Methylococcus capsulatus: one gene and its partner. The protein of the gene in region 1 interacts with the protein of each later gene in a pairwise test. Links are inferred from orthologs where the notes say so. Each region holds a gene or a part of one and is shown on either strand. Other genes may lie near its edges. The genes, in order: mobA and glp.

Evidence for each region.
Region 2: the proteins of mobA (region 1) and glp interact in binary tests that used the Escherichia coli proteins (3 or more experiments, as listed by UniProt). The link is inferred for Methylococcus capsulatus from one-to-one orthologs.

What each region holds. Positions count from the first base shown.
Region 1 is NZ_CP104311.1:3,212,322-3,215,440, forward strand. Bases 155-2,959 are described here. They hold mobA (molybdenum cofactor guanylyltransferase MobA), read right to left. Parts: upstream 1,929-2,959; coding sequence 1,380-1,928; downstream 155-1,379. Other genes in these bases: N4J17_RS15505 (hypothetical protein), read left to right, coding at 155-352; N4J17_RS15510 (ABC transporter ATP-binding protein), read left to right, coding at 325-1,395; N4J17_RS15520 (DUF302 domain-containing protein), read left to right, coding at 2,009-2,473; N4J17_RS15525 (hypothetical protein), read left to right, coding at 2,542-2,959. Outside these bases: more of N4J17_RS15505, read left to right, coding at 1-154; more of N4J17_RS15525, read left to right, coding at 2,960-2,964. UniProt on the Escherichia coli protein: Transfers a GMP moiety from GTP to Mo-molybdopterin (Mo-MPT) cofactor (Moco or molybdenum cofactor) to form Mo-molybdopterin guanine dinucleotide (Mo-MGD) cofactor.
Region 2 is NZ_CP104311.1:2,642,525-2,645,679, forward strand. The notes cover bases 230-3,070. They hold glp (gephyrin-like molybdotransferase Glp), read left to right. Parts: upstream 230-964; coding sequence 965-2,176; downstream 2,177-3,070. Other genes in these bases: N4J17_RS12925 (NAD-dependent formate dehydrogenase), read left to right, coding at 230-815; N4J17_RS12935 (hypothetical protein), read right to left, coding at 2,198-2,644; N4J17_RS12940 (group III truncated hemoglobin), read right to left, coding at 2,641-3,045. In the rest of the region: more of N4J17_RS12925, read left to right, coding at 1-229. UniProt on the Escherichia coli protein: Catalyzes the insertion of molybdate into adenylated molybdopterin with the concomitant release of AMP.

The DNA of each region.
Region 1 (3,119 bases):
CAACGACCATTTCCAAACCGACGTCGCGGTTCTGGCACTTTTCAGCACGCCCTTGCCTTTCCAAGGGTTCATGACTGAACACTTCGTGCTCACCGGAGCCGAAGCGGCCCATCGCGTGGTCCGGGAAATCCACGGCCGGCCGGCGCTTCAAGAACACGCGCGTGCGCTGCGTATCGGCGGCACCGACAGCGCTGCGGCATTTCCGGCCCAAGGCAACACCGGCGAAGTCCTGATCCGCTTCGCCGACCAGGCGCTGTACGCGTCCAAGAGTGCTGGCCGCAATCCGGTCAAGTGCCCCGCCGATACCGGACCGGGCGAATCCGCATGGGCAGTATCGCATTCGAAGAACTGAGCAAGACCTATCCGAGCGGTTTCGCGGCGCTGTCCGATCTGAGCCTCGACATCGCCGACGGCGAACTTCTCGTCGTCGTCGGCCCATCGGGTTGCGGCAAATCCACGCTGTTGCGGCTCATCGCCGGCCTGGACCGCCCCACCGCCGGCTCGATCCGGATCGGCGGCACGAAGGTGAACGCGCTCTCCCCGGCGGAGCGTAACGTCGCCATGGTGTTCCAGGATTACGCGCTCTATCCCAACATGACAGTGCGTGGCAATCTGGAGTTTCCGCTGAAAATGCGCCGGGTGGGCCGCGCCGAACGCCGCCGCCGGATCGAGCAGGTGGCATCGATGCTCGAACTCGCGCCGCTGCTCGACCGCCGCCCTGCGCAGCTCTCCGGCGGCCAGCGCCAGCGCGTGGCCATGGGGCGGGCGCTGGTCCGTGATCCGGTGGCATTCCTGCTCGACGAGCCCATCGCCAACCTGGATGCCCGTCTGCGCACGCAGGTTCGCGCAGAAATCGCCGAACTGCAGCGGCGGACCGGGACGACCATGATCTATGTCACTCACGACCAAGTCGAGGCCATGACCCTGGGCCAGCGCATCGCGGTTCTCAACCGCGGACGGCTGCAGCAGGCCGCCTCGCCCCGGGAACTCTACGCCCATCCGGCCAACACTTTCGTCGCCGGTTTCATCGGCAGCCCCCCCATGAATCTCCTGCCGGTCCGGATTGAACGTTCCGGCGACATCATCCTCCCCAGTTTCGGCGGCGTGCCACTGCCGGGCAGGATGAGGACACCGAAAGATGCGGCTATCGCCGGCATCCGGCCGGAAGCTGTCCGCCTGGCCGAAGTCTCGTCCGAGGGGATCGCCGTCCGCGTCCGGGAGGTGGAATATCTCGGCCATGAAACCTTGCTGCATTTCGCCCATGAAGCGGGAGCGGCCAGCCTCATTGCCCGCCTCCCGGGCCTGCCGCCCTTTGCCCGCGGCGATGCCGTCCGCCTAAGGATGGCGCCGGAAGACTGGTATTTCTTCGATCGGAACGGTCAGGCGTTGGGCTGAATCCTCCGCGCTTCCAGTACCTTGAGCTCCTCTAGGGAATTCACATTCGCGAACAGCTCCGGCACGTCACTGTAGTCGGTCCGGTGGGTCCGGTGCCGGGCCAGCCAGTCCTCGACCCGGCGCTCCCCCGAGGCCAGAAAGGACCGGAGATCGGCCCGCAGGGACCGCCGCACGATGAGAAATACCGGATGCAGGCGCTCGCCATCGTGCGCCACCGCGATATCGCAGTCCGACCTTGCCTGATCCTCGGCCAAGCGTTTCAACATGCAGCCGGTGACCAGCGGCGTATCACAAGGCACGGTCAAAACGAATTCCGTGTCGGCCCAGGCCATCGCGCTGAAAAGTCCCGCCAGCGGCCCCTCGAATTCCCCGCTTGTGTCGGCGATCACCGGGCAGCCGAAACCGGCGTAAATTTCCCGGCTACGGTTGGCGCTGACCACCACCTGCCCTGCCACCGCCCGCAAGGCCTCCAGCGCATAAACCACCAGCGGCCTGCCCCGGAACGGCACCAGCCCCTTGTCGCGACCGCCCATGCGGCTTCCTCTTCCGCCGGCTAGCACGCATCCGGTAATCTTGGGGGAAGGATATTTCACTGCGTAAACAAATCCTGACAATGACCGAAAAAGCCAAGCGGCATCTGCCCTTCCTGGCGGCAGCAGCCTTGACCGCCTGTGCCTCGACACCGGCGGACTGGCGCGCGGACTATTACGAAGCGGAAACCACCAAACCCTACGCCGACGTGATGGCCGAGCTGGAGCTGGCGATCACCGAGCAGAACTTCCGGATCACCGGCCACAACAAGATCGGCAGTGTGATACGTCAGCGGGATCGGATAGACTTTCCCGATTATGACACGCTGCAGTTCTGCAACTTGACCCTGGCCAGGCAAATGCTCGAAATCGAGCCGGCGGCAGTGGCCTGGATGCCCTGCAACGTCGCCGTCCGCTTCGAGCGGGGCCGCACGCGAATCACGGTGCATCTCTTGCCCGAAACCACCCAAAACCCATCCCTCGATGATTTCACCAGGGGGATGAACGACAAACTCAGGAAAATCGTCGATTTCGCCGCCGAGAATTAGGTTCCCCTCACAGATCCGATACGACCATGAAGACAATCTTCCCTGCCAGAACAATCCGGCCCATTACCTTGACCCTGCTGCTGACCGGACTGAACGCCTGTGATCCCCAGCCGGTGCAACCGAAGGTTCAAACTTCTGCTGCTTCAGAATCGCCCGCTGCCGCTCCGCCGAGCACTGGCGATTTCCCGACGCTGACACGGGTCGAATACGTTCTGCAATGCATGCAGGAACACGGAGGTCAAAACTACGACAACATGTACCACTGCGCCTGCGCCGTCGACGTCGTTGCCAAGGCGATGACCGCCGACGAATACGACCAGGCCGTGACCTTCACCAATCTGTTTGGCATGGGGGGCGAACGTGGCGCCGTCTTCCGCGATCCACCGCAATCCGAACAACTGCGCAAGAAACTCAAGGATGCCAAGGCGGCGGCGAACGACACCTGTTTCCCGAAGATGCCGGGAAGCGCCGGGGGCCAAGGGGGGAAATAGCTGGCAGGACGTGCCCGGTAGTGTATCTCAAACATCGAGGTGCACTATCGGGCAAGCCTCATCTGAAATCCGGGGCAATGATGCGCAGACCATCTATCTCTCCGACCAAGTCCGCCTTGGAGGCGCGCCGAGAGACCAGCGCCCACAAGGGATCG
Region 2 (3,155 bases), 570 kb from region 1 along the record:
AGGCGGCGATGGAGCGCGGCATCACGGTAGCCGAGATCACCTACTGCAACAGCATCAGCGTGGCTGAGCATGTGGTCATGATGATCTTGGGGCTGGTGCGCAACTACATTCCGTCGTACCAATGGGTGGTAAAGGGGGGCTGGAATATCGCCGACTGTGTCGCGAGGTCCTACGACCTGGAGGGCATGCAGGTTGGGACCGTCGCCGCCGGACGCATAGGTCTGGCGGTGCTGAAGCGTCTGCAGCCTTTCGACGTCCAACTGCATTACACCGACCGTCATCGGCTGGCGCCGGAAGTCGAGCGGGAGCTGAACCTGACTTTCCATCCGACCGTCGAATCCATGATCCGGGTGTGCGATGTGGTCACCATCAACTGTCCGCTGCATCCGGAAACGGAACACATGTTCGACGAGGTGATGTTGGCCAAGATGAAGCGCGGCGCCTACATCATCAATACCGCGCGCGGCAAGATCTGCGACCGTGACGCTATCGCCTCTGCGCTGGAAAGCGGCCAGTTGGCCGGCTACGCCGGCGACGTCTGGTTCCCTCAGCCGGCGCCGCAGGACCACCCGTGGCGGAGCATGCCTTACCACGGCATGACGCCGCATATCTCCGGCACCAGCCTGTCCGCACAGGCCCGCTATGCCGCCGGGGTGCGGGAAGTGCTCGAATGCTGGTTCGATGGCCGTCCCATCCGGGAAGAATATCTGATCGTCGACGGCGGAAAGCTGGCCGGCATGGGGGCGCACTCATACAGCGAAGGCGATGCGACCGGAGGGTCGGAGGAGGCGGCTCGGTTCAAGAAGACGGCATAGCCGCCTTCCGAGCGTGGGGATGATAGCGCTATCATTCTCGCCCCACGCACCGGCAGTGCCACCGTTTGACCGAAGACTCGGCTCCCAGCTTTCTCATGAACTCCGCCATTCAAGCCTTTAGCTGCGAAGATGACTCTGATCCCAGTGCCTTGACGATCGAGGTCGCGCAAACCCGCATTCTCGACGCCGTACACGTCATAGCCGAAACCGAGACCGTGGATTTGCGATCGGCGCTCGGCCGGGTGCTGGCGGGGGATGTCCGCGCCGCGGTTGCAGTCCCTTCGGCGCCGAATTCGGCGATGGATGGCTATGCCTTGCGGGGCGCGGATTTGCCGGTGTCAGGAAAGCGTCGCCTGGAGATTGTCGGGATGTCGCGCGCCGGTGCACCTTACAGCGGTGTTGTCGGGGAAGGGCAATGCGTGCGGATATTCACCGGCGCTGTGATGCCGGCCGGAGCCGATACCGTCGTCATGCAGGAGCATGCCGAAGCTGAAGCCGGTTGGGTGGTCGTCGGCTCCGGGGAAAAGCCTGGCCAGAATGTGCGCCAGACCGGGGAAGACGTTGCTGTTGGCCAGGTCGTGCTGGCGCGGGGACGTCGCATGGTGCCCGCCGACCTGGGGATGCTCGCCGGCCAGGGAGCGACTCGGGTACCGGTTTACCGCAAACTGAAGGTCGCATTGTTCACCACTGGGGACGAGTTGCGGGAGCCGGGCGAAGTACTTCCCGAAGGCGGCCTGTATGACAGCAACCGTTATGCGCTGCTCGGCATGCTGCAGCGTCTGGGGATCGAAATACGGGAATTCGGCATCGTCGGTGACGACAGGCAGCGGCTCGAAGCCGTATTGGCCCAGGCTTCCGCCGAAGCAGACGCGATTGTGTCGACCGGCGGCGTTTCGGTCGGCGAATTCGACCTCCTGCGGGAAGCGCTGGAGCAGGCCGGTCGAGTCGGGTTCTGGAAGATCGCGATAAAGCCTGGGCGGCCTCTCACTTTCGGCAGCGTCGGTGGCGCTGCGTTCTTTGGCCTACCCGGAAATCCTGTGGCGGCCATGGTAACGTTCTACCAGTTCGTTCAGCCGGCGCTCCGCCGGATGGCAGGCGAGTGGCCGCTGCCGGTCCCTGTGCTGTTCAAGGCTGTGTGCTTGTCCAGCCTCAGAAAGCGGCCTGGGCGGGTCGAATTCCAGCGTGGGATCGTCGAGCCGGATGGCGGGGGCCGGATGGTGGTCCGCAAGACCGGTCAGCAGGGATCGGGTATCCTGACTTCGATGAGTCAAGCCAACTGTTTCATCGTGCTGCCGTTGGACAGCGGGCCGGTGGAACCAGGCAGCCTGGTGGACGTACAGCCGTTCTTTGGCCTGGTCTGATTTCGTCGGAGCGCGGAAGATTCAACCGCCGAGTAGAAATTCATAAGCCCAGCGGAGCAAAGCCATTTCCACTGGATGGCCGCCTTGGAGTTCAGTTATAGAGCAGAACTGGCCGCCTTTCGCTTGTATTTCCTCATGGGGCGGGTCGAGGGCAATGAAGCGGGCCAGATGGAGGTTCACTACCGCCATGGGGATTTCCGCCTGACGCAGGAATTTCCGTTCCACCACCAGCGTGCCGGGTTCGAACCCCAGCCCAGCATGGATCTGCATGCCCAGGCGTAATTGGAGGACAGGATCGAGCTCCTCATCGGCGCCGTCGCCTTCGACTGGGCTGGATAGCCAGGGCAGGGGGCGCGGTGTCAGTACGCTGCCTGTGGCATGGCGCATGAACAACAGGCGCGAACTGAGGGGATGAAGGTGATAAAGCAGGAAGCGGGGTTCGGCATCGGCGGCCGGCCGCGGCTTCACAGGGCCGGCTTCCATAGCTTCGGGCCTGGATAGGGCGGAAAACTGAACATGCCCGCCTTGAAACTCTCGGCCATGTGCTCGGCGCGTGCAATGGCCTGGGCCGCGGCATCGGCGGGGAGCACTTCCCTTGCCGTTTCTCGGAACAGCCCCAGCCAGATGTCGAAATGCTCCGGCTGCAACGGAAGCTGCGCATGGACGGGGTAGGGATGCCCGCGGTACCTGTTCGTGTCCAACAAAGTTCGAGACCAGAAATCCTGGACCACGCGGTGATGCGTGTCCCAGTCCGTTACGGTAGCATCAAAAATGGGCCGCAGGCTGTCGTTGGCGAGAGCCCGTTCGTAAAAACGCCTCACCAGTTCGGCTATCTGCTGTTCGGTGGCGGATGTGGGTGGAGTGTTCATAAAGGTGCCCGCTGGAATGGTCGTTCGATTCGTCCAAGGGTCCGCAAAAAACTGATCAGCGCCAGACTTTCCCTGTTGCCTGGGCCGAATCGGGTTTCGTAAAAATCTAC